One region of the Paenibacillus sp. USHLN196 genome, then DNA from elsewhere that is predicted to be linked to it. Evidence: riboswitches for the same ligand, from Rfam matches in the RefSeq annotation. Region 1 holds a riboswitch; the other holds the start of a gene.

Region 1 (16,059 bases):
AAAAAGGTTTTGGCGAAGTGATGATCCGCTTTGCATCCGGTAGTACGATTCAAACAGCATCCAGCTTTGAACACCTCCCCATTGCGGCGGGAGCACGTGTTGTTGTGGTGGATGTCGTAGATGGTGTACTGCGTGTGTCGGAATGGGATGAAAATGTACTTAAAGATTTATAAAGTAGTCTAATCACTTAAGTAGTTTAAGCACTCATCATGAATGAATAAGGGGAGAGATGTGGAATGGGAGATTTAAACTTGAATTGGGATGTTTTGTTGATTCCTATAGTTGTGGTTGGTGTCATTCTGATCCTGGGTTTGGCTTTCTGGGCGAGATACAAAACGGTTGGACCGGATGAAGCGATGATCGTTACGGGGTCATTCCTGGGTAGCAAAAATATTTCCGATGATGATTCTGGCCGAAAAATTAAGATTGTTCGTGGTGGCGGTGCATTTATCCTGCCAGTGTTCCAACAATCGGAGTTTATCTCTTTGTTGTCTCACAAGCTGGATGTCTCCACCCCTGAAGTGTACACGGAGCAAGGCGTTCCGGTAATTGCGGACGGTGTCGCTATTATCAAGGTTGGGGGCGCTGTAGAAGACGTTGCAACCGCAGCTGAACAATTCATCGGTAAACCTGTAGAAGCGCTGAGAAGCGAAGCACAGGAGGTACTGGAGGGGCATTTGCGGGCCATCCTCGGTACGATGACGGTGGAAGAAGTATATCGGAACCGGGATCGTTTTGCCCAAGAGGTTCAAGGCGTAGCAGCTAGAGATTTGAAAAAAATGGGTCTGCAAATTGTCTCGTTTACCATCAAGGATGTTCGTGACAAACAGGGCTACCTGGACGCTCTCGGTAAACCGAGAATTGCGGCAGTGAAGCGTGATGCCGAGATTGCTGAAGCGGAAGCAATGCGTGATGCGCGTATTCAGAAGGCTAATGCGGAAGAACAGGGCCAAAAAGCAGAGTTGCTGCGGGATACCAATATCGCCGAGGCGGCCAAAGAGAAGGAACTGAAAGTAGCCACGTTTAAGCGGGATCAGGATACAGCAAAAGCGGAAGCCGATCAGGCATACCATATCCATGAAGCGCGTGCGAGACAGACCGTGGTAGAAGAAGAAATGAAGGTTGAACTCGTTCGTAAAGAACGTGAGATCGATCTGCAAGAAAAAGAAATCGTCGTACGTGAGAAGCAATATGATGCCGAAGTGAAGAAAAAGGCAGAAGCGGATCGTTATGCGGTGGAGCAGGCTGCCGAAGCGGATAAAGCGAAAAGAATGCGTGAAGCCGATGCAGTACAGTACTCCATCGAAACACACGCCAAAGCAACAGCTGAACAGAAGCGGCTTGAAGGTCAGGCCATGGCGGATGCGGAACTTGCCAAAGGTACAGCCGATGCAGAAGTTATTCGTTTGCGTGGTCTTGCCGAAGCAGAAGCGAAGGAAAAACTGGCTGAGGCGTTCCAGAAGTTTGGCGAAGCGGCTGTCCTCGATATTATCGTCAAAATGCTGCCTGAGCTGGCTGGCAAAATTGCCGAGCCGATTGCATCCATTGATAAACTGACTGTGGTAGATACAGGTAAAGGAGAAGGTGCAGCGCGGGTAAGTAACTATGTTACGGAACTTATGGCGACGGCTCCAGAGATGCTTAAGAGCGTATCCGGCATCGATGTAGAGCAGCTGATTAAAGGCCTTACCAAGTCCAAAACACCTGCGCCGGTTGCTATTCAACAGAGCGAGGCTGTGACAACTCCTTCTATAATCGACAAGATTGTGGAAAGAGCTGGAGTAGACGAGTAAGAAACACCTCGAATGTTGTATGTATGCTCTATTGACCTTAAGGCGAATTTTTGTTACTTTTTAAGCGAGACGTCCGGCGCGGTTTGCCCGCTCCGGATGTCTTTTCGTTCGTAACAGGGTGTGACTTATCACACCTAAGATGGTGTGAAAAATGAGGTGCAAACAATGAGCAGCCTGCATGTAGATAAAGCGCTAAACAATAATGTAATCATTGCACAGCATCCTGATCATGGGGAAGTCGTTGTCATTGGTAAGGGTATTGGTTTTAACCGAAAACCGAGTGATCACATTCCACTGATGGCTGTGGAGAAAATGTTCATTTTGAAAAACCAGCAGGAGCAAGAGCAGTATAAGCAGCTTCTTCCACAGGTGGATGAAGCCTTGATTGAGATTATTAACGAAGTCATTACGTATATCGCAGAGCGTACGGACGTTCCTCTGAATGAACATATTCATATTGCATTAACCGATCATATTTCTTTCGCGTTAAAACGCAAGGAACAGGGAATTGTCATACAAAATCCATTTCTATATGAGACCCGCGAGATTTATCCTGAAGAATATCGGATGGGAGAATACGCTGTTCGTCTGATCAAGGAGAGAATGGGAGTAGACTTGGGGATGGACGAGATTGGTTTTGTTGCCCTTCATATCTATAGCGCTATGACCAACCAAAATATATCTCAGGTACGTGAACATTCACAATTGATCACTGATCTGGTGAACCTGGTGTCCGACCAACTCGATTATTCGTTTGAAACGGAATCACTGGACTACTCCCGTTTGCTGACTCATCTTCGTTTCGCCCTTGAGCGTGTACGCCGGGGGGACAAAGTCGAAGAGCTTCATAAATTGGATTCGTTGCTCAAGTTGGAGTATCCGGAAATGTACTCGCTTGCATGGAAGCTGACCAAGGTGATGGAAAAAAGGTTGAATCTGCCAGTTTATCCTGCGGAAGTAGGGTACCTGACCATTCATCTGCAACGGCTGAATCAACGGAAGGAAGAAGAGAACAAGTGAAATCATTCCAGTGATGGAATGCGGGAATGATTTTTTTGGTGTAAAGGCTTGCAATGGATTAGAACTGGTGCTACAATGGTTTCCGTAATCAAGCAACTGAATAAACATAAGCGACGTGTTACTGACTCGATCAGGCATGAGTTAATTAGAGTGTGATTGTTCTTACCTTATACAGGGTATGCTATACCCCAAGGTTGGCACATTTCACTTTGTTAATTCATGCCTTTTTTGTGTTCCCTTGCTTGCATACAAACATACAACTTAGACGAAAGGGTGTAAACGAAGCGATGTTTAAAAAGCTTTTTGGTGTATTGCAAAGAGTGGGTAAAGCTCTCATGTTACCTGTAGCCATTCTGCCAGCGGCAGGTTTGCTGCTCGGAATCGGTAACATGCTGGTTAATCCGGATTTCTTGCAATATGTAACGGCGCTCGACACCCCGTGGGTGAATTCGATCGCAACAATTATGATGAACGCAGGTCAGATCGTATTCGATAATCTGGCATTGCTGTTCGCCGTTGGTGTAGCCGTTGGATTGGCCGGTGGCGAAGGGGTTGCGGGTCTAGCAGCCATCATCGGTTATCTGGTCATGAACGTCACCCTGGGTACCGCAGTAGGGGTTACCCCGGCAATGATCGGCGAAGTACCGGGTTATGCCAGCATCCTGGGTATCCCAACATTAAGTACAGGCGTGTTCGGAGGTATTATCATAGGTATTGCCGCCGCGCTGTGTTACAATCGATTCTTCAAAATCGAACTGCCGTCTTACCTGGGTTTCTTTGCAGGTAAACGATTTGTTCCGATTATCACTTCGGTTGTTTCCCTCTTAATCGGGTTGCTTCTGGTGATTATCTGGCCACCGATTCAAAATGGATTGAATGCTGTGTCTCACTTCATGGTAGATACAAGCCCGACATTGTCAGCATTCATCTTCGGTGTCGTGGAACGGTCATTGATTCCGTTCGGTCTTCACCACATTTTCTACTCTCCATTCTGGTTTGAGTTCGGTGAGTACGTGAACAAAGCTGGAGACGTCATTCGTGGTGACCAGCAGATCTTCTTCAATCAATTGCGTGATGGAGCAGACCTCACAGCGGGAACGTTCCAAGTTGGTAAATTCCCGTTCATGATGTTCGGTTTGCCAGCGGCCGCTCTTGCGATGTACCATGAAGCAAGACCGGAACACAAAAAGTATGTAGCAGGTATCATGGGCTCTGCAGCATTGACTTCGTTCCTGACAGGGATCACAGAACCACTTGAATTCTCGTTCCTGTTTGTAGCACCAGTCCTGTTTGCAGTACACTGTATCTTTGCAGGTTTGTCTTTCATGACCATGCAAATTCTGGGTGTCAAGATCGGTATGACCTTCTCCGGTGGGTTCATTGACTTCCTGATCTTCGGTATTATTCCGAACCGTACACCATGGTGGGACGTGATTATCGTCGGTTTGATTCTTGCGGTGATTTACTACTTCGGATTCCGATTAATCATTCGCAAATTCAATCTCAAAACACCAGGACGCGAAGAGGCAACGCCTGAAACTGCGTCTGGCGGAGGCTCCGGTTCAACGGATGATCTGCCGCATAACATTCTCGAAGCTTTTGGTGGTAAGGAGAATATCAAACATCTGGATGCTTGTATTACTCGTTTGCGGATTGAAGTCAATGAGAAATCCAATGTGAAAAAAGATCGTTTGAAACAATTGGGTGCATCTGGTGTGCTTGAAGTGGGTAATAACGTTCAAGCCATCTTCGGAACACGTTCCGATACGATTAAAACTCAAATGCAGGATATCATTGCAGGGCGAACACCAGCACCAACGCCAGTAGCTGCTAAACCGACTCCAGAAGAGGAGAAGGCTCAGGGTGAACAAGGCGAGCGTATCGTTGATGAGGATATCGTAATGCCAGTCAATGGTGAGTTGATGGACATTTCGAACGTCCCTGATCCAGTCTTTGCTGAGAAAATGACAGGTGACGGATTCGCTATTTTGCCACATGATGGCACAATAACATCTCCTGTGTATGGTAAAGTGTTTAATGTATTTCCAAGCAAACACGCCGTGGGCATCATGTCCGACGGAGGCAAGGAAGTGCTTGTTCATATAGGTGTCAATACGGTGAAGCTGAAAGGTCAAGGCTTTAACGTACTTGTGCAGGAAGGTGATCTGGTATCGGCGGGTCAGCCGATTATGGAAGTGGATCTGGAGTATGTCAAAGCAAACGCTCCATCGATTATTTCACCCGTTATTTTCACCAACCTGCCAGAAGGCTCCACAGTGACCTTGAAGAAGAGTGGAGTGCTCAAAGTTGGCGATCAGCCAATCATTGAGATAAAATAAGAAGTGTTACGACGATGGCAAGCAAGTGTAAATATATGCAATGCCTAAACCAAATTACTGAAAGTGAGATGATTGTAATGCAACAAACATTCAGAATTACAGACGAAGATGGTATCCACGCACGTCCGGCGACAGCCCTGGTTAATACAGCTAACAAATTCAAAGGTGCAGAATCCTTTGCAGAAGCTAACGGTAAAAAAGTAACTTTGAAATCCATCCTGGGTGTTCTTTCCCTCGGATTGGAACAAGGCGACACCATCAGCATCATCGTTGAAGGCGAAGGCGAAGCTGAAGCTCTTCAAGCTTTGACTGACGTTATGGTTAACGAAGGGTTGGGCGAAATTAATGCTTAATGTCTCCGGGATCGCGGCTTCGGCGGGTATTGCTATCGCCAAGGCGTTTATCTTGGAGCATCCTGATTACTCTGTAGAAAAACGCCAAATTAACGACGTTGACGCAGAGATCGCAAAACTCGACTCAGCTCTGGGTAAATCCCAGGCTGAGCTTGAGGCGATCAAAGAGCGCACTTTACAAGAGCTTGGCGAGAAAAAAGCAGAGATTTTTGCTTCGCATTTGCTCATTTTGAATGACCCGGAACTGATTGATCCGGTTAAAGCTAGAATTGCGGATGATAAGATCAATGCAGAATTTGCTTTGAACGAAACCGCATCGCAATTTATCTCCATGTTTGAGAACATGAAGAGTGCTTACCTGCAGGAACGTGCTGCAGATATGCGTGACGTTACCAAACGTGTGCTAAATCACTTGCTTGGTATCGACTTCATGAGTCCAGCTGAGATCAATGAAGAAGTGATCGTGCTTGCGGAGGATCTGACGCCTTCCGACACGGCTCAACTGAACCGTCAATTTGTAAAAGGTTTTGCAACCAACATTGGTGGTCGTACTTCTCACTCGGCGATTATGGCTCGCTCACTTGAAATTCCGGCTGTCGTTGGAACCAAGGACATCTTGGCTCAAGCGAAACAAGGCGATATGATCATTGTTGACGGTCTGGATGGTCACGTACTGGTTAACCCTACTGATGAAGTTATTGCTGAATACCGTGCCAAACAGGAACAGTATGATGCACAACGTGCAGAGTGGAGAAAACTTCGTGATGAGCCAACGGTAACGGTGGACAACGTTCATGTTGAACTTGCGGCCAACATCGGTACACCGAATGATGTAACGGGTGTTCTGGAGAACGGCGGAGAGGCTGTAGGCCTGTACCGTACCGAGTTCCTGTACATGGGCAGAGACAAGCTTCCTTCCGAAGACATTCAGTATAATGCTTACAAAGCGGTACTGGAAAAAATGGAAGGCAAACCTGTCGTTGTTCGTACACTCGACATCGGTGGAGACAAAGAGCTTCCATACCTGGATCTGCCAAAAGAAATGAATCCATTCCTCGGCTTCCGCGCAGTTCGTCTGTGTCTGGACCGTCTGGATATCTTCCGTACACAATTGCGTGCATTGCTGCGTGCAAGCGTACATGGCAACCTGCGTGTCATGTTCCCAATGATCGCAACACTCGGTGAATTCCGTGAAGCAAAAGCGGTCTTGCTCGAAGAGAAAGAGAAGCTGGTTGCTGAAGGTATTGCTGTCTCTGACAGCATTCAACTCGGAATCATGGTCGAGATTCCTTCGACTGCAGTTCTCGCGGATCAGTTTGCCAAAGAAGTGGATTTCTTCAGTATTGGAACGAACGATCTGATTCAATACACGATGGCTGCTGACCGTATGAACGAACGAGTAGCGTATCTGTACCAACCTTACAACCCAGCCATTTTGCGTTTGGTTAAAATGGTTATCGATGCAGCGCATCGTGAAGGCAAATGGGTAGGCATGTGTGGTGAGATGGCAGGAGACGAAACAGCAATTCCATTGTTGCTCGGTCTTGGATTGGATGAGTTCAGCATGAGCGCAACATCCATTCTGCCAGCTCGTAGTCAGATCACCAAGTTGTCCCGTGCGGATATGCAGGAACTGGCTGCTAAAGCTCTGGATATGCAAACGGCTGAACAAGTTGTTGAATTGGTTCAAAGCATTCAAGCGTAATTTTGCCGGGGTTTCCTCCGGATTTGAGGTTTTTCTTTTTCCGATAATGAGCTGTATTCATGCAGCGATTTTGCCGGTATCCGCGAATCATGTGGATATCGGCTTTTTTTGTTGCGTAAATGTATAGGAAATAAAGGGGGAGTACGAGGAAAAAGTCCTGTAATGTCTAGCCAAAAAATGCTCTTACTGGTGTAGTTAACATCAGCAAGAGCATGGATTAGAAACTCACTTAGTTTTAACTGCAAGCGCAGTTTAGTACAGGTTTGCGGGCCGCGGTAGTCTCATCGAGTCGAGTCACCGGTGTGCCATAAGGTGCGTTCAGTACCAATTCAGGTGTCTCTTCCGCTTCTTTGGCAATCCGTATCATCGTATCAATGAATCCATCCAACGTTTCTTTACTTTCGGTTTCTGTCGGCTCAATCATGATGCATTCTTCGACGTTAAGCGGGAAGTACACGGTTGGTGGATGATATCCAAAATCAAGCAATCGTTTGGCAACATCAAGTGTGCGTACACCATATTGCTTCAACCCCCGTCCAGACATGACAAATTCATGTTTACATACGCCAGGATATGGAATCTCGTAGTAAGGGGCGAGACGGGCCATCATATAGTTAGCATTCAGTACCGCGCATTCAGAGACACGGCGTAAGCCTTCCGGTCCATAGGTGCGAATGTAAGCATAGGCACGTACCAATATACCGAAGTTACCGTAGTAGGCTTTCACCCGGCCAATGGATTGATCGCCTTCACGATCGAATGCATACATACCGTCATCATTTTTGATCACCATCGGCTTAGGCAGGAACGGAACCAGACGGCTCTTCACGCCGACGGGTCCGGCGCCAGGTCCACCACCGCCATGAGGCGTACTCATCGTTTTGTGCAAGTTCAGATGCACCACGTCAAAGCCCATATCACCCGGACGGGTAATGCCCATAATGGCATTGGAGTTCGCGCCATCGTAGTATAGCAAACCACCAGCCTGGTGTACGATGGATGCAATCTCCTGAATGTCTTTCTCGAACAAACCAAGTGTATTCGGATTTGTCAGCATCAATGCCGCCGTATCCGAACCGACGGCTGCACGGAGTGCATCCAGATCAACCAGTCCGTCTGCCCGGGATGGAATCGTCACAGTTTCAAATCCTGCAACGGTTGCACTTGCCGGATTGGTACCATGCGAAGAATCGGGCACAATGACTTTGGTACGTTGTTCGCCACGACCTTCATGGTAGGCACGAATCATCATGAGTCCAGTCCATTCTCCATGGGCACCCGCGGCGGGTTGCAGGGTCACCGCATCCATACCTGTCAGACCTGCAAGGTCGTTCTGCAAAGTATATAACAGTTCAAGTGCACCTTGAATGCTGGATTCATGCTGGTACGGATGGATTTTGGCGAAACCGTTATAACGTGCAACATCCTCATTAATCTTTGGATTGTATTTCATCGTACAAGAGCCTAGTGGATAGAATCCGTTATCTACGCCGAAGTTGCGGCGGGACAGAGCAGTATAGTGTCGAATAACATCTACCTCGAACACTTCCGGCAGTGCCGCTGCTTCTGAACGGAGCATTTCCCGGGGAATCAACGTATCGGCAGTCTGACGAGGAACGTCACATTCTGGCAGGGAATAAGCGACACGTCCAGGGCTGCTGAGTTCAAAGATCAATGCTTGCTCCGGTGCAGGGGATAAGGTTTGTGCGTTGAATTTTTCTGTCACAAATTGAGCCGAAGTGGAGACAGAGGTACTCGTTTCAGATTGTCCTTGTGCCGGTGTTGTCGTCGTTTCCTGAGTCACAGCGATCCCTCCAATGCTCGTGCGAATTCGTCAATCTCTTCCTTACTGCGTCGTTCGGTAACAGCAATCAGCATATGTCCGGCAAGCTCCGGATAATCACGTCCGAGTTCGTAGCCACCAATGAAGCCCTCATCCAGCAGTTTCAGCTGAAGTGCATCCACGTCTGTTCCTTCAGGAAGTTTAATCACAAACTCATTGAATGTTGGTGCATTAAACGTCAGGCTAACACCAGGAATCGCAGTTAATGTATTCAGGGTGTAATGGCTCTTTTGCAGATTTAGATCCGCTACATCGATCATTCCTTGTTTCCCCATGATGGACATATAGACAGATGCGCTGAGTGCAAGCAAAGCCTGGTTGGAACAGATGTTGGATGTCGCCTTTTCGCGGCGGATATGCTGTTCACGTGCTTGCAATGTCAGTACAAAACCGCGCTTGCCGTTGCGATCCGTGGTCTGTCCTACAATTCGGCCAGGAATTCGGCGCATATGAGGCTGGGATACGGCGAAATATCCACATGTCGGGCCGCCGAGTGAAGCGGCGATACCGAGGGGCTGCGCATCGCCTACTACGATGTCGGCACCCAGCTTGCCTGGAGCTTCCAGCAGACCCAGCGATAGCGGGTTAGCACTTACGACGAGCAGGCCCTTGTGCGCATGTACGAGGTCGGCAGCCTGCTTCACATTTTCCACAGCACCGAAGAAGTTCGGACTCTGGATCATGACAGCAGCGGTATCGTCCGATATGGCGGCTTGCAGGGCATCCCAATCAGTGACGCCATCCTTATAACCAATCTCGACAATCTCCAGACTCAATCCGTGCGCATACGCCTGCAATACCTGACGGGCTTCCGGATGAACGGTACGGGATACGATGAGCTGTTTGCGACGAGTTGCCGCTGCGGCCAGGTTTCCTGCTTCGGCAAAGGCAGTTGCACCGTCATACATACTGGCATTGGCCACAGCCATACCGGTTAATTCACAAATGTAGGATTGAAATTCGAAAATGGCCTGTAGTTCACCTTGGCTGATCTCAGGCTGATAAGGTGTGTAGGCGGTGTAGAACTCGGAACGGGAAATGACATGATTAATGACGGAAGGAACATGATGATCATATATACCTGCGCCGAGGAAACTGGCGTGTGTTTCGAAATTGGCGTTGGCGCCAGCCTGTTTGGACATATGACGTGTCAGCGCATATTCATCAAGTTTGGAGGATACGGGCAGCTCGCCCTGATAACGAATCTCCTGCGGAATGTCCTGAAACAGATCCTCCAGCGTATCCACACCGATGGTTGCGAGCATGGCGCTCTGATCATGCTCAGTCATGGGAATGTAACGGTGCTTGCTCATGCTTGATCAGCTCCTTGAGTAGGTGTCTTCGACGTACGTGTCCGTTTATGAAAAGGGGTCTTCACAACCTCGGCTTTTAGTTTCTTGCCGCGGATCTCAATCTCAAGCGGGGTTCCCAGCCCAGCGTATTTGCTGTCGATGAGGGCAAGCCCCAGATTACGCTTCAATGTAGGTGATTGCGTGCCGGTTGTCACTTCACCAATCTGTACGCCTTCGGCGTAAATTGGATAGTGGGGGCGAGGAATACCACGCTCCAGCACTTCGATGCCGACCAGTTTGCGGGCGAGCCCGTCAGTTTTCTGCTGTAACAAGGCTTCGTGTCCGATAAAAGGTCCAGCGTTCAGCTTCACAAACATGCCAACGCCAGCCTCAAGCGGAGAGATGGTTGCCGACAATTCCTGTCCATACAGTGGTAACCTTGCTTCAAAGCGCAGTGTATCCCGAGCACCGAGGCCTGCTGGTACCAGTCCGTGACCTTCTCCGGCCTGCATTAGTCCATTCCAGACCGCAGCGGCTTGGTCCGCAGATACATATAGTTCAAATCCATCTTCACCGGTATAACCGGTACGGGACAACAGCAATGTTACTCCACATACTTCGGCATCCTGTACAAAACGGAACGGTTCAATCGTGGATACATCCGTATCTGTAACTTTTTCAATAATGTCTACAGCTAGTGGACCTTGCAGGGCGAGCAACGCCGTCTGCTCCGAATCGTTGGTCATGCTTACGCCAGGGATCAGGTGCTCTTGCAGCCATGCCCAATCCTTGTCGATGTTGGAGGCGTTAACCACGAGCATATAGTGCTGATCTTCCAGCTTATACACGAGCAGATCATCCACCACACCGCCATCCGGATAACACATGAGGGTGTACTGAGCTTGACCGGGAACCAGCGTGGTCACATCATTAGTTGTCATTTGTTGCAAAAATGCTTCAGCCTGCTCACCCTGTACTGTGAATTCGCCCATATGGGATACATCGAACAGTCCAGCGCGCTCGCGTACGGCTTCATGTTCTTTCTGGATTCCGCTAAATTGTACCGGAAGTTCCCAGCCTCCAAAATCAATGCACCGTACGCCTTCGTATTGCTGATACAGTGGGAAGAGTGGTGTTCTAAGCAAATCGGACATCAAATCACCTCGTCATGGGCCGTCAGCCGGCCGGATATACAATCGTGGATCAATGAACCAGGTATTTTTAAATTTTCAGCTAGATAATTTCATCACATAAGTATGGTAAGGCAGCTATGACAGCGCCGATCTGAATCCTGTTTTTCGTTTTTTGGGAAAAAGGAAAAGGACAGGCCAAAGAATCGGCATGCCAAGTAGCACGCTGTATTCTAAGGCTCTGTCCCTTGTACCTGAGAGTTACCCCGCCGCGGTTGTGCAGCAGGTTTCCCCTTGGGTGATCATAACGCCCGCACAGGGCGAATAGATGCTCTCCAGAGTTGCGTCCCGTAAAAGTCCTTTTGCCTGAGAGATTCACCCCCGCTTATCGGTGGTTTACTCCTTCGGCGTTACCTCATGTGCATCCCGAATCGGGTGTCACGGGTAATCTCTCCCTTTACATTCATCCGCGGGTATAACATAGTCCAATAAACACATTTACTCCTCTCATTAAAACGTGAATCCACTACTGATGTCAAGAACGATATCATAGATAATGATTAAAAACCGAATGTTTAATTTATATTCACTATTATTGTTCGTGTATCCAAAAAGACTACGCTTACTATTCTAATATTCACCAGTATATGAAAAAAAGAGTGTAATCCGGTTACAGGATTTAGAGGTTTTCAGCAAATAAATTGTGAGGTATCTTGACATTTGATTCAAAAATATCATACGCTATGTTCTGGGAAAAAGGTTAAGGTCAAAGAACGCATGCACTCATTAATGAAAAGCGAGGCGGATATCGATGAGCGAATTGAAAAGTGATTTCCTGTACAGTGAAGAGCACGAATGGGTGCAAACCGTAGGGGAGGATACTGTACGTATTGGCATTACCGAGTTCGCGCAGCATCAGCTGGGTGACATTGTGTTTGTGGAATTGCCTGACCTTGAATCCAATGTAAAAGCCGAAGATAGCATTGGAACGATCGAATCGGTCAAAACGGTGTCGGACTTGTTTTCTCCAGTCACTGGTTCAATCATTGCGGTGAATGATTCGTTGCAGAACTCACCTGAACTGGTAAACAGCTCTCCTTACGAGGAAGGCTGGATGATCGAGATTCGTGTTGAGGGAGATCTGTCTGCAGCATTGTCCACATTGATGAATGCAGATGCGTATCGCAAACATACGGAAGAATAGTTTTAACAAACTTGTACTTATTAACATATATTTTATAACCAAATGAAATGAGCTTCATATTGTTCGACCTGTGTGAGCCTGATAGCTTACACAGGTTTTTTGTGCTTTCCAACAATGGTTTTGAATGTGGATTGAAGCAGATTGTGGATGTAAATCACCTGATTGGACCAAGCTATAGGTTAGAAAATGATTCTGGAAATGATAAAAGTCATAGGCAAGAAAAGCCTTATGTACCAATGAGTTCAGCCATTATGCATAGATAAAAACGATTACATAACCTAATGTTGTCATCATTGTTCATGACGAAAGTACGCTTTCATTTCATTGAACAGGAGAGCATTCTCGCTTAGGATTACAGCAGGGGAGAAATGATACCCCTTTCATAAATCATAATCACTTGATCCAAGGAGGATAATACAATGAGTAATTTGGACCAATCGTCCAATTCCAAAGGTGGGCTACGGGTAGGGGTTCAGCGCTTCGGCCGATTCCTGAGTGGTATGGTCATGCCGAATATGGGCGCATTTATCGCCTGGGGATTAATTACGGCTCTGTTCATTCCAACAGGCTGGTTCCCTAACGAGACGCTTGCCCAGCTAGTAGATCCGATGATCAAATATTTGCTGCCACTGTTAATCGGTTACACCGGGGGTACGATGGTGCATGGCCAGCGTGGTGGTGTCGTGGGTGCCATTATGACCATTGGGGTCATCGTGGGTAGCGATATTCCGATGTTCCTCGGGGCCATGATCGCCGGACCTCTGGCAGCATGGATCATCAAAAAATTCGATAAATCGATCGAAGGTAAAATTAGAGCCGGATTTGAAATGCTGGTTAACAACTTCTCAGCTGGTATTATTGGCGGAATCTTGGGCATTTTTGCGCTACTGGGCATCGGGCCTGCTGTAGAAGCAATTAGCAAAGTATTGTCTGCCGGGGTGCAAGGCTTAATGAATCTGGGCTTGCTGCCGCTGGTTAACCTGATTATCGAACCGGGTAAAGTATTGTTCCTAAACAATGCAATTAACCACGGTATTCTTACGCCTATTGCAACAGATCAAGCAAGAGAATTAGGGCAATCCGTATTATACATGCTTGAATCCAACCCGGGTCCGGGACTTGGTATCTTGCTTGCTTACTGCTTCTTCGGACGCGGAATGGCCAAATCTTCTGCACCAGGTGCCGTTATCATTCATTTCTTCGGGGGAATTCATGAGATCTACTTCCCTTACATTCTGATGAGACCGATTCTGATTCTTGCCGCAATTGCGGGTGGCGTCGCAGGTACATTAACATTCATGCTTACAGGCGCAGGGCTTGTCTCAGCACCATCACCGGGTAGTATTATCGCGTATTTCCTTTTAACACCAAGAGGTGGATATCTCCCAATGCTCGCAGGGGTTCTTGTAGCAGCGGTCGTTTCCTTCCTTGTGGCAGCATTGTTGCTGAAAACGGGTAAACAAAAGGACGAAGATCTGGAGTCCGCATCCAGTCGGATGAAAGACATGAAGAGTCAAGGAACCGTGCCAAACGCTGGCATTACGGCTAATCAACGTGAAGCAGACAGAGTTGCGGATACGGCCTTTTCTACAGTGAAAACAGATGTGAAGAAGATCGTCTTCTCCTGTGATGCAGGTATGGGATCGAGTGCCATGGGCGCTTCCATTCTACGCAAGAAGATGAAGGCTGAGGGGATTGACGTTACGGTGACCAATACGGCCATCAGTGATATCCCGCCGGATGCAGATGTGGTGATCACACAACAAGTATTAACGGATCGTGCCCGCTCTGTGGCGCCGAATGCAGAACATATATCCATCGACAACTTCCTGAAAAGCCCGGAATATGATGCGCTCGTTGAACGTCTGAAGTAATTGCACGCATTCGTTTTCCCTGAGCCGGAGGCTGAGATATGAGTATTACCAAAAGACAACGTGAAATCGTGGAGTTTCTGCTGGAGCATCCACATGAAGTCACTGCCGGCGAAATCGCCGTTGAAGTAAAAGTCAGTACCCGAACGGTTCATCGCGAGCTTCAAATGATTGAACAATGGCTTGAACCTTTGGGCATGAGACTGGAAAAAAAATCAGGAACCGGTATTCGAATTGATTCCGGTTCGGATGATCTGACTGCATTGCGACAGCAACTGGAGGGTAAAGAATATGTAGAGTTTACGCCAGAAGAGCGTAAGCTCTTCATGCTTTGCATCCTGCTTGATGAGTCGGAGCCTGTGAAGTTGCTTGCTCTTGCTTCGGATCTGAAAGTGACTGTGTCCACGGTAACCACTGATCTGGACGATCTGGAGTCACGGATTCTTCAGGCCGGACTGAAGCTGGTTCGCAGGCGTGGATATGGTGTCAAAATTAACGGAAGTGAGACGTTTCATCGCACAGCCATTGCTGCACTTGCCCTCGAATTTCTGGATGAGTCTGATCTGTTCGGAAGACAGCCAGAACAAGGAGGCTCCATCGTAAACCAAAAACTGCTGGATATGATTGGACATGGTGATGTGCTAAAGGTCGAAAATGCGTTATGGCAGCCGGATATCGAATGGCTGGAGAACATCCCGGAACGGCAATACATGAAGCTGCTGATTCAATTATCCGTAGCAGTTGTACGTATTCGTAAAGGCTTTGGCATTGGCCGTATATCTCCCCGGGAGAAGAAGGGAGATGAAATTGCAGAGCAGGGTGAGATAAAGGTTTCACCTTATCTGGCTTCCCGCTTGTGCAGTGTTCTATCCACCCAGCTGGGGCTGACATTCTCCCAAGATGAGCAGGCTTATTTTCACAGACTACTAATTGAGACAGAACAACGCATTCACTCTTCACGGCTGTTGCCTATAGACGACTTGATTTTACTGGACAGGGTACATTCACTGATTGATCAGATGCAGGATAGAACTCATTATGCCTTTCATGAGGATCGTTTGCTTCGTGAGGGTCTGATTGGTCATATGCAACCTGTAATGGAGCGAATTGAAGAACAGCAGATCATTCGTAATCCGTTGCTGCAGCAGATTCGCAAGGATTATGATTCACTCTTCGAAGATGTCAAAAAATCCGTGCATCAAGCTTGGCCGAGTGTGGAAGTTCCGGATGAGGAAATTGGTTTCTTGGTCATGCATTTTGGAGCTTCCATTGAGAGGTTGCGTGCATTGAAACGGGAAATCAGGGCGATCATTGTGTGTACAAGCGGAATCGGATCATCACGTATGCTTTCCAGTCGACTGACGAAGGAGATTCCCGAGATTCGGATCATGGACAGCGTGTCCTGGTATGAAGCTACGCGAATCCCTACAGATGAATATGACCTGGTGTTATCCACTGTCGATCTGCCGATGGATGAGCATCAGTATTACAAAGTGAGCCCACTGCTCA
Region 2 (16,059 bases), on a different contig from region 1:
AAACCATCTACCGTGTCATCATTCCAACGACTTTGCCAGCTTTGTTGACAGGTGTCGTTCTGGGTATGGCCCGTGCTTTTGGTGAGGCACTTGCTGTGCAGATGGTTATCGGTAATGCACCGCATGTTCCAACATCCTTGCTCGAATCGGCTTCAACATTAACAAGTGTAATTACACTCAGCATGGGTAACACCACGATGGGTTCTGTTCATAACAATGCACTGTGGAGTATGGCGCTTGTCCTGCTGGTGATGACATTTGTCTTCGTCATTCTGGTTCGCCTGCTTGAAAGGAGGAACCGGGTATGAAAATGAAGGCAAAGACGGTAGATAAAATTGCAACATCTGTCATCGTTATACTGGCCCTGTTCATTGTTATTCTATTGCTCGGTCTGCTTGGCTTCATCATGTATAGAGGCATTGGACATATTAGCTGGAACTTCCTGACAAGCGCACCGCAGTTGCTTAAAGGTGGCGGCGGAATTGGTCCACAGCTCTTTAACTCTGTATTCTTGCTAATCCTGACCTTGATTGTTACCATTCCACTCGGATGGGGCGGCGGGATTTACATGGCTGAATACGCCAAACCAGGCAAGATTACAAGCTTCATTCGTCTGGTCGTTGAAGTATTGTCATCATTCCCTTCCATCGTTATTGGTTTGTTTGGTCTCTTATTGCTTGTAAATACATTTGGTCTTGGTTTCTCCCTGATCTCGGGTGCCTTGGCTCTGGCGATCTTTAACCTGCCATTGATGGTACGGACAACGGAGCAGGCTTTCCGGGCCGTTCCGAAGGAACAGAAGGAAGCAGGTCTGGCGCTGGGACTGTCCAAGTGGAAGATTATCACTTCCATTCTGCTGCCTGTAGCATTGCCGAGCTTGATCACGGGTACGATCCTGGCTTCCGGCCGGATCTTCGGTGAAGCAGCCGCGCTGATGTTCACCGCAGGTATGAGTAGTCCACCATTGGACTTCACGGATTGGAATCCGACGAGTCCAAGATCACCGCTTAATCCTTTCCGTCCGGCAGAGACACTTGCTGTCCATATCTGGAAAGTAAATAGTGAAGGCATTGGGCCAGATTCCAAAGAAGTGGCAGCAGGGGCATCCGCCGTGCTTGTCATTCTCGTGCTGGCGTTCAATCTAAGTGCACGCTGGATCGGTCGGGTTGTATTCCGCCGCATGACAGCTTCGAAATAAGGAGGAACCAACATGGCCATACCTTTTGGTACGGAACAGTTAAGCATATATTATGGACATTTCCAGGCAGTGAAGCAGATCAGTCTGACGTTTCCTGAAGCAAGCGTAACGGCTCTTATTGGACCGTCTGGTTGCGGTAAATCCACGTTCCTCCGGTCACTTAACCGGATGAACGACGAGATTGCTGGTTCCCGCACAGAGGGACATATCTGGATGGACGGTAACGATCTGAATGAGCCTGGAACCGATGTAATCAAGCTTCGCCAGAAGATTGGCATGGTGTGGCAGAAGCCGAATCCTTTTCATAAGTCCATCTACAACAATATCGCGTTTGGCCCCCGCTACCGTGGTACGAAGAGTAAGAAGGCACTGGATGAAATTGTGGAAAAAAGCTTGCGCCGTGCTGCGCTCTGGGATGAAGTGAAAGACAGACTGCATGAGTCAGCTCTGTCTCTCTCCGGCGGACAACAGCAGCGTCTATGTATCGCTCGCGCTTTGTCTGTTGAACCACAGATTCTGCTGCTCGATGAGCCGGCATCTGCCCTTGATCCAGTATCCACGGGTAAGGTTGAGGAATTGATTACCGAGCTTAAGAAAGATCTGCGGATCGTCATTGTTACCCATAACATGCAGCAGGCGGCACGCATCTCGGATTACACGGCTTATTTCTATCTGGGAAGTATGGTTGAGCACGGGGATACAGAGCACATTTTCACGAACCCGGACAATCGCCTAACGCAAGAATACATTATGGGACGTTTCGGTTAATTGGATCATGGAGTGTAACATAGAGTAATAGAGATAAAGAAATAAATAGAGATAATAGAAAGCACAATGCCTGGACAGTTGTTCAGGGGTTGTGCTTTTTAATTTATAATTTTAGTGGGATTTTCTGTATGCGAGTTAGACATTATGCTACGATATTCAGTATGAAGAGAACGTTTACATAACTTCGAAGGAGATGTTGATAATCACTACGGATAAGATGTCTTACGACCACATGGCAGCTGATATCATACAGAACTACACGATTGAAAAACCTGTCGTTTCTTATATTCGTCACAACGAGAATCTGACGTACCATGTCGTGGATGAAGCGAGCGGGCAGAAGTATCTGCTGCGTATCCATCAAGCTGCATATGCAAGTATGTCTGGGATTCAACATACGCTTCCTGCACTGGAGGCAGAGATGAATCTGCTTCATGATTTAAACGCAACGACAGCATTACGCGTGCAACATCCGGTACGCAATGTATCAGGTGAATGGGTCACGGTATGGAGAAGTGAGGAAGGGAAAGAGACCTGTTGTACGGTACTGGAGTGGATTGAGGGCAGGGACATCCAGCAGGGAGAGCGCCTGACAACAGAGCAGATCTATGATCTTGGGGCACAACTGCAGACGCTTCATCAATATGGACGCGTACAGGAGAAACCCGAAGCCATTGAGGGAACGGTTGAAAGCAGAGGAATAGTGGATAGCAACGATCATCAGCGGACAGGAAGAGAGATGAGTCAGCTAGATCAAACGAAGGTACGGCCGGCATATGGCAACATTCAAGAGAACTTGGTCATGCTAGGACAGCTGGAGGAAGGCGTCAGACTGGGGATTTTTACAACGGAAGACTTTGATCTGCTTCGAGAAACGTTCGAGAACATTAATGAGCAGTTAGAAACATATCCGTACGATACAAAGACATGGGGAGTCATTCATGGGGATATTACCCGCAATAATCTGCTGATAACGGATGAGGGCATATCTATGATTGATTTTTGTCTATACGGTTATGGTTATTATCTTTTCGATGCTGGAGGGGCAGCACTTATGTTCAATCGGGAAGAGCGTGAACAGTTTCTATCTGGTTACACGAAACAGAGTGCACCGCTAACGGATCGGGATATGCGGTTAATGGAAGGATTCATGTTGATTTTTACACTGGGTTATTATGCCTTTCAGATGGCAAATGAATCGAGACACGAATGGATGAAAGACCGCATGCCGAAGCTGTGCAGCAAGTATTGTAGACCCTATGTACAGAACGAGAGCATCTTCTACGAGTTATGAGGTGTAATCCTGATATAAGGATTCAGCTGGGAAATCGAAGAACTGTACTTCAAAGATAAGGGTTGCCAGAACACCCGAACTGTTTGGTGGATAACAACATAGATAGTAGTAAGCACATAGTTGGGTTATTTGTAGGAACACAAAAATATGCTTTATATAAGGCTCTCTTATCGTATGTATGTGATAAAAGCTGACAAATCATTCTGTTTTACATCGATGCAACAGGAAATTAGGGAAATATACCCAAAGAAATCGTTAAGTTTGTTGACACTGATCTTCCGGTCGATTAATCTTAATGAAGAAGAAAATAACGACTTCCATTACTGTTCTGACATCAGTTCAGAAATGGTTCCATACAGCGGATGATAACGAGCGGGAGAGACCTGGGTTGGCCGAGTAAAATGGCTAGAGTTCAGGCACCGAAGGAGCAAGCTGCTGCGCACCCGGCGCAGTGGTTAATCTCTCAGGTAAATGTACCATCGTTGGACGCAACTCTGGAGAGTGCGCGAACTGCGCCACCCAAGGGGTATATGATCAGTTAGCCCGGTGACCTTGCCTGTAATCGCAGGCATTCACCTTGTCCTTGGACACTGCTGATCATGAAACTCTCAGGTATCGAGGACAGAGAGAGGGCCTGGGGCCTTCTTCTGTCCTTTTTTGATGTCATCATTCAGTAAAAAAGGAACATTGTGGCATGGAATCTGGATGCAAATGACGAATACAATTGGAGGGTTATAAGGTGCGATTTAAAGATGTGTTTTCAATTATTGGCCCGTCGATGACGGGGCCTTCAAGTTCACATACAGCTGGAGCAGCAAGGTTAGGGAGAATTGCTCGTCAGTGGCTCGGTTGTACGCCGGATCGGGCACGACTGACGCTGTACGGTTCATTTGCAGATACGTATCAGGGCCACGGCACGGATCTGGCACTGATCGGCGGTCTGCTGGACTATGTCACAGACGATCCGCGTATCCCGGATGCCGAGCAATACGCAGAAGAAGCGGGCATGGAGGTTGAGTTTTATACAAGCGGCCTGCCTGCTCCTCATCCGAACACGGTCAAAATTGAGTTATGGCATGGAGAACGTGCCTGCTCCTTGATCGGGGCTTCCATTGGTGGCGGCAGCGTATCGGTACATGCGATGAATGATTTTCGTGTCCAGATCAGTGGTGAATTCCCTACACTCGTTCTGCGGCATGCTGACAAAGCAGGTGTACTTGCGTCAGTGACGTCTACGATCAGTTCATCGGGAGTTAACATCGGTTATATGCAGGTGGATCGGAAAGCTCGGGATGGTGAAGCGCTGACGGCAATGGAGATGGACGGCGTGCCTAATCCGGATATGTTGAAGCGTCTGCGTTCGCTCGACCATGTACTGGACATTCGTGTCATTGATTTGAAGAGAGGAGTTGATTCGGATGCGGTTTAAACATCTGCACGAACTGAATACGATCTGTACAGCGGAATCCAAAACCATTGCTCAGCTGATGATTGAGGAGCAGGTCCAAGAAACGAATACGCCTGAAGCGGACGTTGTGCAGCAGATGTCAGACTATTATCAAGTGATGAAGGAAGCGGTACAGAAGGGGTTAACGGAAGATACCACATCACGCAGTGGGTTAACGGGTGGAGACGGTAAGAAAATGGCCGAGTACATTCGCAAAGGTGAGACTTGCTCTGGTGATGCTTCTGCACTTGCGATGGCGTATGCCCTGTGTGTATCCGAAGTGAATGCTTCCATGGGCCGCATCGTGGCAACACCAACAGCCGGTTCCTGCGGCATTATTCCTGGTGTGTTTATCAGTTCACAGGAGCGGTTTGGCTGGACGGACGAACACTTGGTCAACGGGTTGTTCTGTGCTGGGGCAATCGGTTATGTTATTGCGAACAATTCATTTATCTCTGGTGCCGAGGGTGGCTGTCAGGCGGAAGTCGGTTCTGCGATTGGTATGGCTGCGGGTGCCATGGTTGAACTGCGTGGAGGTACACCGGAGCAGGTCGTTCATGCCGTTGGCTTGGCGTTAAAAAATACACTTGGCCTTATCTGCGATCCAGTCGCAGGTCTCGTCGAAATTCCGTGCATCGTCCGTAACGGACTGGGTGCCGTCACAGCATTGGCTGCGGCCGACATGGCATTGGCCGGTGTGCGTAGTGCCATTCCGTCAGACGAAGTCATCGACGTCATGCTGGAAGTAGGCAGTGCGATGCCGAGCCGACACCGGGAGACAGCCCAAGGCGGATTGGCCCAGACACCAACGGGACGCAAAATGATGCAAAAGCTGGCCAAACCGAAGGCAAAGCGTGCAGAGCCGGAAACACCTGATTCCCAGGTTTAATCTGACAACAGGCTATGCCGAGAGAATAATACTGCGACATATGCATAACGGCTAATCCCAAAATAAGCGTCCGCAAACCTGAATCCAGGTCATGCAGGACGCTTGTTTTGTGATGAGGCGAGGCTAGGATGTATTTCATAAAATGTGTTGATAGATGTATGTGTATTAAGATGATCTCTGACTCACAGCCGTACTCAGTACAGCATATCCATACGCAGGCAATTCAATGGCAAGCACGCCATCATCCTTGGCAGTACGATGGTTTCCGCCGAATAGCTCTGTCCATTCCCCGTCTCCTGCTTCCAGTTCGACAATGGCTGTCTCCTCTGAACGATTGAACAAGATCAGGATGCGTTCCTCATCGTCTTGCCGTTCGAGTACCAGTTGGCTGCCATCGGGGCGAGCCTGCAGGAAACGAATGGTGCCTTCCGCACGCAGGGCGGGATGAGCATGACGTAGTGAGATCAGTTTCTGATAAAAGTCGAGCAACTCCCGGTCCTGCTTCGCTTCGTCCCATTCCATGCATTTCCGGCAACCCGGATCATGTTCGCCGTCCATGCCAATCTCGTCTCCGTAATAGATACACGGAGCACCCATGTAACTGAACTGGAATAGTGCAGCCAGCTTCATCTTGCGCTGATCGCCCTCACACAGGGTGAGCAGACGCGGGGTATCGTGGCTGTCCAGCAAGTTGAATGCTACTTGGCTGGCCTGAAGCGGATAGCGGGATAACTGTCGACCGATGGAGTTCGCGAACTGTTCGGCCTGCATCGTATTTTTCACAAAAAAGGCATTTACGGCATCGGTAAAAGGATAGTTCATGGAAGCATCGAACTGATCGCCCTGCAGCCAGGCAGAGGACTCATTCCAGACTTCACCCAGAATATAGGCTTCCGGATTAGCGGCCTTGACTACATGACGGAATTCACGCCAGAATGCATCATCCACTTCGTCCGCAACATCCAGCCGCCATCCGTCCGCACCCACTTCCTTGATCCAGTACTCGGCAACCTCCAGCAGATAGGCCTTCACCTCGGAATTCTCCGTATTCAGCTTCGGCATATGCGCTTCGAATCCGAATGTCTCATACGTAGGAATGCCATCTTTCACATCCAGCGGGAATTCGTGTACATGGAACCAGTCCTTGTATTTGGATTGTTCTCCGTTCTTCTGCACATCGACGAATGGTGCGAAGGTCTTCCCGGAATGGTTGAACACGGCGTCGAGCAGTACACGAATTCCACGCGCATGGCATAGCTCAACCAGTCGTTTGACGGTATCTGCGTCTCCAAAGTGACGATCTACCCGCAGATAATCTTCTGTATCATATTTATGATTGGTCGTTGCCTCGAAGATGGGGGTGAAGTAGATCGCGTTGATGCCGAGTTCACTGAGATAATCGAGATGGTCGATTACGCCTTGAAGATCACCACCGAAGAAATTAAACGGTGTTGGCTCGCCGCCCCAGGGTTCTACATTGTCCGGATTGATATCCGGGTTGCCATTGGCAAATCGTTCCGGGAAAATTTGATAGAATATCGCATCCTTCACCCATTCAGGGGGTGTGAATACGGCCCCGGCATGTATGTAGGGGAATTGGAACATGCGGCCCGGATCGTCCGGCTCTTCTTCCTGGAAGCCCGTCTCGGTCATCCAGATCTGCTCGTCTCCGTCTTTTAATAGAAAAGAGTACTTCAGCCGATGGTAAGGAGGCTTCACTTCACCTTCGTAATAATCGAACATGGAGTCTGTCGTAAACTTGGTTAAAGGAACCAGGGCTTTGGTTTCATCCCATGCATACTTATCCCCTGTCAGTGCGTATACCTCGGTCAGATCATTCTTTTTGGAACGAAGACGCAGGCGGATTGTATCCTGATCGTAGGCATAGGCCCAGTTCCGCTTCGGTTGATGATAGATGGCTTCCAGCAGCATATTAAGTTCCCTCCCGTTATTTGTAAACATGTTATGTACTTCGTGGACTGGTATGACATGACATCACGCAAGCTAATGATTAAGATATAATTAACCCAACTGGTGTAGAAAGGAAACGAATGCGCGTATGAAAACTAAACTGTTATACATTGAAGATGACACGGAAATTGCAACATGGGTAAGGGCTGATCTGGAGGAGCGTGGTTATGAAGTGATCTGGCTCGGAAGTGGTGAAGGTGCAGCTGAAGCTGCTGTTGGCTGCTCATTGATCATTCTGGATGTCATGCTGCCAGGGCTGGATGGATTCACGGTCGGACAGCGACTGAAAAAAGAACATCCGGCTATTCCTATTGTCATGTTATCGGCGAGAACGTCTATTGACGATAAGCTGCATGGTCTTGATTTTGCCGATGACTATGTGACCAAGCCGTTTCACCCCGATGAACTGGCTGCCCGAATTGAAGTTCAGCTGCGGAAGGCAGGGACTGCGATCTCATCCGATGCGGCCTTGAAGCTGGATCATCTCTCGATCTATGAGAAAGATAACCGGATCGTCAATGATGAGACGGGGGATGAGGTTGTTTTATCGGGCAAACAGTTCCATATCTTCGCCTACCTGTTACGACATATGGGCATGATTCGAACCAAAGAGCAGATCTATGAAGCCGTATGGAACGAGCCATATCTGGATGGGGACAAGACCTTAATGGTACATATTCGACATCTGCGCGAAAAGTTGGAGCTTGATCCGGCTAACCCTGTTATTATTCAGACAGTTCGTGGTGTTGGATATCGTGTGAAGAAGCCATGATCCACTGGTTCAGAGCACGGAAGAGCAAGAAAGGAGAACAGAGCATGGATCATAATTATAAGCAAACCGGGCAGGGAAAGCTTCGATTTGGACGGTCTTTGATGTCCCGATACATTATCCTGATCCTGGCGGCTATATTGTTTGTGCCTGTTGTCCTTCCAATCATATCCGTTATCTATATTGTCGTAGTGAATAATACGAACACGGACCGAGAGGCACCTTACGGTGACGTTACCCGGATCAGTAACCTTTGGTCGCGTGAAGCGGAGAACCTGGATGGTGCTTCGGAGGAAGAGATTAGGGCCCGATTGGAGCAATTACATGGCACGTATCCCAAATCTTCCATGTATCGTGTGAATACGAGCGGCGAAACCGTCTTTATTCTTGGGGGTGAAGATGTAACGCTTCTGAAATCCCCATCGCCGGATGGCCTGACAGACACGACATTGAGATGGTCACTGGATTCCGGGCAAACGACCGAGACTCATATTCCAGCCTTATGGAATGTGAACAATACGGTGCAATTCATGAAAGAAGCTTCCTTTCGCGATCCACTGACCGTCGTTGCATATATTGGTGGAAATGAACAGGACAAAGGACAGGGATTCATGATCATTGAAGTTCCGCGGTCGCTTTTGCAAATGAGACAGAGTAACTGGCCGATGGAACTCTTGTATCTCGGTATCGTAATGACCATCATCTTTCTGATCTTCATTATCATGTCGATTCTCTTCTTCGCACGTATTCGCAAAAGGCTTATTCGGTTGCAGACGGCAATGATGACCCCGGGCAAGGCAGGCATTCCACTTCCGGTTGACATTCGTCAGTCGGATGAGATTGGTCAGCTGGAGGATTCATTTAATCAGATGGTGCATCAACTCACTGACAGTCATCACCGGGAACGCGAGGAAGAACTATTGCGCAAACGCCTCATTGCCGGGCTTTCCCATGATCTTCGCACGCCGTTAACGGTAATTCGAGGACATATGCATGCACTGCATAAAGAAAACCTCAGCGAACAAGGCATCCACTCATTACAGCGCATGGAAGCGAAGATGGAGGATCTCGGCGGCCTCATTGACAACATGTTATCCTATAATTTGCTTACGAGCGGGAAATATACACTGAAACTGGAAGAGAAAGATATGCTTCGGATCGTCAGAGAGACGGCGGCCTCATGGTATCCGGTCTGGGAGAGAGAACAATTCGAGATTGATATTGACCTGCCGGAGAAACCTTTGATATGGCAAATGGATGAACAGGGTATGCGGCGTATTCTCGATAATCTGTTTCAGAACGTGATCCGTCATGCTGCGAGCGGAAAGTATATCGGCATAACAACGCAGGAGATTCAGGGCGAGACGGCCATTGTTGTTCAGGATCGGGGTCCTGGACTGCAACAGGATTCTGACACGAAAGGTACGGGTCTTGGCTTATCCATTGTAGACCTGCTGATTCGTGAGATGGGACTGCGCAAGCGGGTAGACAGCTCCGAAGCGGGTGTCCGAACATATATCTACAGTGGTGCGGGAAGCCACAAACCAGGGGAGTAGTTTTTTTTAAACTAAACTTAAACTGGAGACTACCTTGGCTTTAACCTTGGACGGTTACGATAGTTCTGAGGTGATCATACAGTGAGTGAAAATATTATTCAAACGGCTAATCTATGGAAAACATACCGGGACCGTGCAGCGGTCCGTGAACTTGATCTGCATATTAAAAAGGGAGATATCTACGGCTTCCTCGGTCCCAATGGTGCCGGTAAAACCACAACGATTCGCATGCTTCTCGGCTTGATTAAACCAACCAAAGGCGTGATCCGTGTCTTCGACAAGGACATCCGCAAGGATCGCATGGACATTCTGCGCCGTGTTGGTTCACTGGTCGAATATCCGTCTTATTATGGACATCTAAATGCGGTGGAGAACCTGGAAACACTGCGCCGGATTATCAATGTACCGAAATCGAGAATTGCTGAAGTGCTGTCCATTGTAGATCTGACCAAGGATGCCAAACGTTCGGTAAAGGGATACTCCCTTGGCATGAAGCAGCGCCTTGGTATAGCCAGCGCCTTGCTGGGTGAACCGGAGCTGCTCATTCTGGACGAGCCGACGAATGGGCTTGATCCTGCGGGCATTCAGGAGATTCGGGAATTGATCAAGCGTATGCCTCTGGAACATGGCATTACCGTACTTGTTTCCAGCCACTTGCTCAGTGAAGTCGAACAGATGGCAAGCCGCGTCGGCATTATCCGTGAAGGCAAGATGGTACTTCAGGATACTATTGCGAGTCTGCATAGTCAGACGGGCAGCTCGATTCGGTTAACGGTTTCCGAGCCGGAAGAGGCCATGAAGCTGGCCAGAGAACAGGGTCAATTCGGTCAGCGACAAGGTTCTACGTTAACATTCCCCTATATGGATAACCCTTCGGTTGCACTGCTTGTGCGCCGATTGATTGAGCAGGATCATGATGTGTATCGTGTGGAGGAACAACGTCAGTCTCTGGAAGATCTGTTCATGCGGGTCATTGGCGAGGGGGCATCCATATGACGGGACGTGCATTGTCTTCGGATTGGCTTAAGATTCGAGGGAAGGGAATCTGGTTCCTCGTTTTCCTGGCTCCTCTTGGATTGATCGCGATGCAGGCGCTTAACTTCGGTTTGCGTCTGGACTATCTGAAAGAGCAGTACGCAGATAACCTGTGGGGCGGATTGCTCGGCAATGTGGTTGTCTTTGTACCGTTGTCACTGATGCTGGGAGCAACCATTCTCAGCTCCATGATCGCTAATGTCGAGCATGAACAGGGATCATGGAAACAGCTGCTCGCGATGCCGATTCCCAGACCAGCCGTGTATTTAGCCAAGTTTCTGCTTGCCTGTGTGTTGCTGGTGATCTCCTGTTTGCTGCTAACTGCAGGGATTATAGGTCTGGGTCTGATCCTCGGATTCCATGCCAGTGAGATCCCTTGGACGCATGCGATCAAGCTGGGGTTGCTACCCTTGGCTGGTGCGCTTCCGGTGTTGTCACTGGAGTTATGGCTCACCATGGTAAACAAGAATCAGGCACTTCCCGTGACACTGGGCATCGTTCTCGCAATAACGGGCATGTTCGCACTCAGTATCTCGCCGAACTTTCCACTAGCTTGGCCACAGATGGCTTGGAATGGACCCAATCCATACCTGTATGCAGGCATGGGTGCAGGTCTGGGACTCTTGATTCTGTTGCTGGGTATGGTGCATTTCAGTCGGAAGGATGTGGCCTGATATGAGTTTTGCGACAACGTATTTCCGAATTCTGTCCGCTGAACGGTTGAAAATGGGCAAATCCCCCATATGGCTCCTGGTCCTGCTGAGTCCACTCATTGCGCTGCTGATCGGACTGTTGTCCACTCCGTCGGGGAATTGGCAGGTATTAATGACCACCATGGTCTTCCTGCATGGACTGCTCCTGTTACCGATGCTGACCGGCGTGTTCACGTCCTTTGTCTGCCGTTTCGAGCATGCAGGAGGAGGGTGGAAGCAGATGCTCGTGTTACCGCTCACACGTTCAGGCGTGTATGCAGGCAAACTGACGATTGTACTAATGCTTCTGGCGGGTACGCAAGCATTGTTACTGATGTCCATTCTGCTGGCAGGGTTGATTCATGGCATCACGGAGCCGATCCCTTGGGGGTTCTTGGTAGGGAAATTACTGCTTGGGTTATTGGCCTGTGTACCACTTGCTGCCCTGCAGATGTTCGTATCATTGGTGTGGAGCAGTTTTGCTGCACCACTCGCACTGAATTTTGCCCTGACCGTACCAAATATTCTCATCGTGAACTCAGCGACATATGGGCCGTATTATCCATGGGCACAACCGATGATTCTGATGACACCCGTTGACGGCGGAGGTTTCGGAGCCTACAACGTGCCACTGATGACGATGCTGGCGGTCGTCGGAGGCAGTGCTGTCATTTTCATTGGAATCGGGATGATGTATTTTGCGAAAAAAGAAATTTGAATAATTGGTTATACACCGGCTTATCGTAAGATCAAGATCCTTCTTAGGCAAAACATGCAAAGCTCTATTGTATGTATGCTTCAGGAGGATTTTTTCTAATGTCTGACCCACCCATCATGAATGGTCAGCTCCCGAATAATCTTGGCTGGTGCTCCGGCTACAAGCGTATTCTCGGGGACATCTTTGGTTACTGTGCTTCCGGCAGCCACGACTGCATTTCTGCCGATGGTGACGCCGGGAAGTATGAGCGCCCCTGTACCAATCCAGGCATTATCCTGAATTACAATCCGCTTGGCGGTCTGACTTCCGTCGTCCAGCGAGTCGATCCGGTGATAGGCACTGTCGAATATGCTTGTTCGCGGGCCGATCATGACGTTATTGCCAATCGTCACCTCTACGTTAGCCGCAATTCCTACACCAGCATTGATCATGACGTCATCGCCAATGGTTAATCGTGCGCCCTTAATCACAGTTAACTGGGTTCCCCAAGGTTTACCTATGATGTTAAGCCTCTTCCCCACTTGCAAATCACCCAATTTATTCAGATATACCTTACCCCTGATTCGTGGCAGTAGTCCCATGGATGGCTGGATCTTGCCAAAAACGGCCAAGCCTCTTAGTTTGCCGTAAGCAACCTTAACTCTGTTGGGCAGCATGATTCATCCGTCCTCTCCGAAGTTCAACAACACTTTTTAACGATTATAGCCTTTTCGATACAAAATGTATCGTTAATTTTCTGAAATACAATAATTTTTAATTCAAATTCCAACTATTTCATGACACATCATGGGAATTTAATCAATAGATTGTAAGCAAAATGAGACGAGAATCTGGTAAAATAAAAAAAGCTGTTTCTAGGCTGGCTTACATGGTTATTCGAGGGTAGGCCTATTTTACAGATAATGATTAATTTCAGTTGTTAGAAGAAGATGTTGGCTGAGAAAAGAGGGGTAAGCCTTGGATGTTAATAAAACGGAAACCCTGAAACGCATTATTTCGGAGGGAAGTTCTTACCAATCATTGTTTTTCAACCATCCGGATGCCATATATGTGATGGACATCCATGGCAACTATATGGATGCTAATCCCTCAGTAGAGCGGATATCAGGGCATACACTGGATGATTTGATTCGTATGAGTCGTAATCAGATCTGTCCTCCGGACAGTGAAAATTCACGCAAAGAATATATTAAAGAGGTACTGGCTGGACGTTCAGTCAGTAATTCCATTACTTTTTATCATAAAGATGGTTCCCTGAAACAGGCACAGATTACCTATATACCAATTACAGCGGACAATGAAGTTGTCGGTATCTACGGCATTGCCAAAGATGTTACCGATATCTTGAAAGTGGAACGTGAGCTGCAGGAGACCCGGGAGAAATATCAGGTACTCGCTGACCATGCGCAAGATCTCATTACGACTTGTACAACGGATGGCGTGCTGTTATACGTCTCACCTTCCGTATACACCCTGCTTGGTTACAAGCCGGAGGAAGTCACAGGAAAGTCTTTCAAGGATTATTGTTATCCCGGAGATTATCCTGATCCTATGGAACTTTCGAAGATTGGTAATGGTTGCAAGATGCGTGTGTTACACAAAAAGGGACACTACATCTGGATGGAGACATTGGCGAAGCCCGTGGCTGGAGAACGGGGCAAGAGTACGCAGATCGTCAGCATCAGCAGGGATATTACTCAGCACAAAGATGCAGATAGACGACTTCGAGAAAGTCGGCAGCGATACAGATCGCTGTTCGAACATAATCCGGCGGCCGTGTATTCATTGAATCTGGAGGGCGAATATAGTGCGGTGAACAGCAAGCTGGTCCAAATGCTGGATGTTCCACGCAATAAGCTTATTGGCAAATCGTTTTTGTCCAATCTGGATAAATGTGAAGTTCAAAACGGTAAAACGAACTTTGACAAGGTTAAGCAAGGTGATCCGCAATATTATGAGACTCGAATTGTGAATTCAAGTGGTCGGAAGATCGAAGTGTCGGTTACGAATGTGCCCATTATTGTGGATAAAGAAGTGGTAGGTGTCTATGGAATCGTGTCCGATATTACCGAGCGTAAGGAATATACGGAACGGATTCAGGAGCTTAGCAAGCAACATGAGCTAATTCTCAACACAGTTACGGAAGGAATATATGGTTTGGATGCGGATGGAATCACCATGTTTATGAATCCTGCAGCAGCTTCGATGTTCGGTTATGAGGCGAAAGAATTCATCGGCAAAAACTCACATCCCATTATCCATCACACCCGTGCAGACGGAAGTCATTTCCCAAAAGAAGAGTGCCCCATCCACATGACCGTGTTGGATGGACAGAGACGGTCCATCAAGGAAGATGTGTTCTGGCGCAAAGATGGCAGCAGTTTTCTGGTGCAGTATCAGGTGACGCCGATTATTGAACAGGGACAGATTCAGGGCGCGGTAGTCGTATTCAATGACATGACTGGCGAACGTGAAATTGTACGTGCCAAAGAGACAGCTGAGCTGGCAGCTCAGGCCAAGTCAGAGTTTCTATCGATGGTCAGCCATGAGATCCGGACACCGATGAACGGGATCGTGGGTATGACAGAGCTGTTGATTGGAACTGATTTATCAGAAGAACAGCGTGAGTATGCCGAGATTATTCAAGACAGCGGCGATGCACTGCTGAACATCCTTAATGATATTTTGGACTTCAGTAAGCTGGAATCCGGTAAAATGGCGCTGGCTTACGAACCATTTGCATTACGCAAGATGCTGGAACAGGTTGCCGAACTGTTTAAACCTCGTGCAGATGAGAAACAGCTAGAGATCAGATTTCGTCTCAATCCAAGCATCCCTGAATTCATGGTGGGGGACTCCATGCGTATCCGGCAGATTCTGGTGAATCTGGTTGGTAATGCGCTGAAGTTCACAGACCGGGGAAGTATTGATGTGAACGTGGATATCATCAAGGGCAGGAAACCTGAAGACAGCGTGCTTGATTTTGCTGTGCAAGATACAGGCATCGGCATTCCGGCTGACAAGCTGGATCAGTTGTTCCAGTCGTTCTCTCAGCTGCATCCGGTGATTAACCGCAAGTATGGAGGTACAGGCTTGGGACTGGTCATCTCGAAACGACTTGTTGAAATTATGGGTGGCAGTATCAGTGTCGAGAGTACGGAAGGAGAAGGTTCCACCTTCCGGTTTGCTGTTCCTGCGACGAGTGTAGACGCTTCGGCAGAACAGACAGCAAGTCAATTCCATCATGATCGTACACGCCAAAGTGACAAGGTAGCCATGCGGATTCTCGTGGCTGAGGATCATCCGGTGAATCGGAAGATCCTGCGAGAATATCTGGAGAAGCTCGGTTACCATGCAGATGTATGTACTAACGGCGTGGAAGCTATTGATGCCATCTCTCAGAATGCTTATGATATTGTGCTGATGGACATCCATATGCCTGTCATGGACGGTCTGAAGGCGACTGACTTGTTACACCGACTAATTCCTCAGGATCGCATACCGCCCATCATCGCAGTGACAGGCAATGCCAAACGTGAAGAAAAGGAAGCCTGTCTGGAGATAGGCATGCGTGACTTTATTAGCAAACCGGTTATGCTGAGTGAATTGAAGCGGGTGTTACAGCAGTGGGGACCAACGGATGAACCCCAGCTTGCCCCGAGTTGAACAACAGACTAACTGTGAAAAATATAAGTGCATGCAAACACGCCAATAAACCTCCC

Evidence for each region. Region 1 has a riboswitch for glycine ahead of gcvT (glycine cleavage system aminomethyltransferase GcvT). Riboswitches for the same ligand answer to the same signal wherever they lie in the genome.
Region 2: another riboswitch for glycine. It lies ahead of sdaAB (L-serine ammonia-lyase, iron-sulfur-dependent subunit beta); the one in region 1 lies ahead of gcvT (glycine cleavage system aminomethyltransferase GcvT).

What each region holds. Positions count from the first base shown of each region.
Region 1 is NZ_JBBCYH010000015.1:79,641-95,699, reverse strand. Features, by position in the region: gene WFI24_RS27975 (protease) at 1-173, shown strand, start outside; gene WFI24_RS27970 (flotillin family protein) at 237-1,793, shown strand; gene glcT (glucose PTS transporter transcription antiterminator GlcT) at 1,959-2,813, shown strand; gene ptsG (glucose-specific PTS transporter subunit IIBC) at 3,101-5,152, shown strand; gene WFI24_RS27955 (HPr family phosphocarrier protein) at 5,230-5,505, shown strand; gene ptsP (phosphoenolpyruvate--protein phosphotransferase) at 5,498-7,210, shown strand; gene gcvPB (aminomethyl-transferring glycine dehydrogenase subunit GcvPB) at 7,446-8,936, opposite strand; gene gcvPA (aminomethyl-transferring glycine dehydrogenase subunit GcvPA) at 9,011-10,366, opposite strand; gene gcvT (glycine cleavage system aminomethyltransferase GcvT) at 10,363-11,499, opposite strand; glycine riboswitch at 11,715-11,816, opposite strand; glycine riboswitch at 11,820-11,942, opposite strand; gene gcvH (glycine cleavage system protein GcvH) at 12,287-12,679, shown strand; gene WFI24_RS27925 (PTS mannitol transporter subunit IICB) at 13,099-14,553, shown strand; gene WFI24_RS27920 (BglG family transcription antiterminator) at 14,592-16,059, shown strand, end outside.
Region 2 is NZ_JBBCYH010000009.1:138,356-154,414, forward strand. Features, by position in the region: gene pstC (phosphate ABC transporter permease subunit PstC) at 1-308, shown strand, start outside; gene pstA (phosphate ABC transporter permease PstA) at 311-1,198, shown strand; gene pstB (phosphate ABC transporter ATP-binding protein PstB) at 1,211-1,966, shown strand; gene WFI24_RS21570 (phosphotransferase enzyme family protein) at 2,199-3,260, shown strand; glycine riboswitch at 3,624-3,748, shown strand; glycine riboswitch at 3,753-3,887, shown strand; gene sdaAB (L-serine ammonia-lyase, iron-sulfur-dependent subunit beta) at 4,000-4,689, shown strand; gene sdaAA (L-serine ammonia-lyase, iron-sulfur-dependent, subunit alpha) at 4,679-5,596, shown strand; gene WFI24_RS21585 (alpha-glycosidase) at 5,762-7,528, opposite strand; gene WFI24_RS21590 (response regulator transcription factor) at 7,656-8,339, shown strand; gene WFI24_RS21595 (sensor histidine kinase) at 8,384-9,892, shown strand; gene WFI24_RS21600 (ABC transporter ATP-binding protein) at 9,974-10,888, shown strand; gene WFI24_RS21605 (ABC transporter permease) at 10,885-11,601, shown strand; gene WFI24_RS21610 (ABC transporter permease) at 11,603-12,337, shown strand; gene WFI24_RS21615 (acyltransferase) at 12,433-12,993, opposite strand; gene WFI24_RS21620 (PAS domain-containing hybrid sensor histidine kinase/response regulator) at 13,295-16,003, shown strand.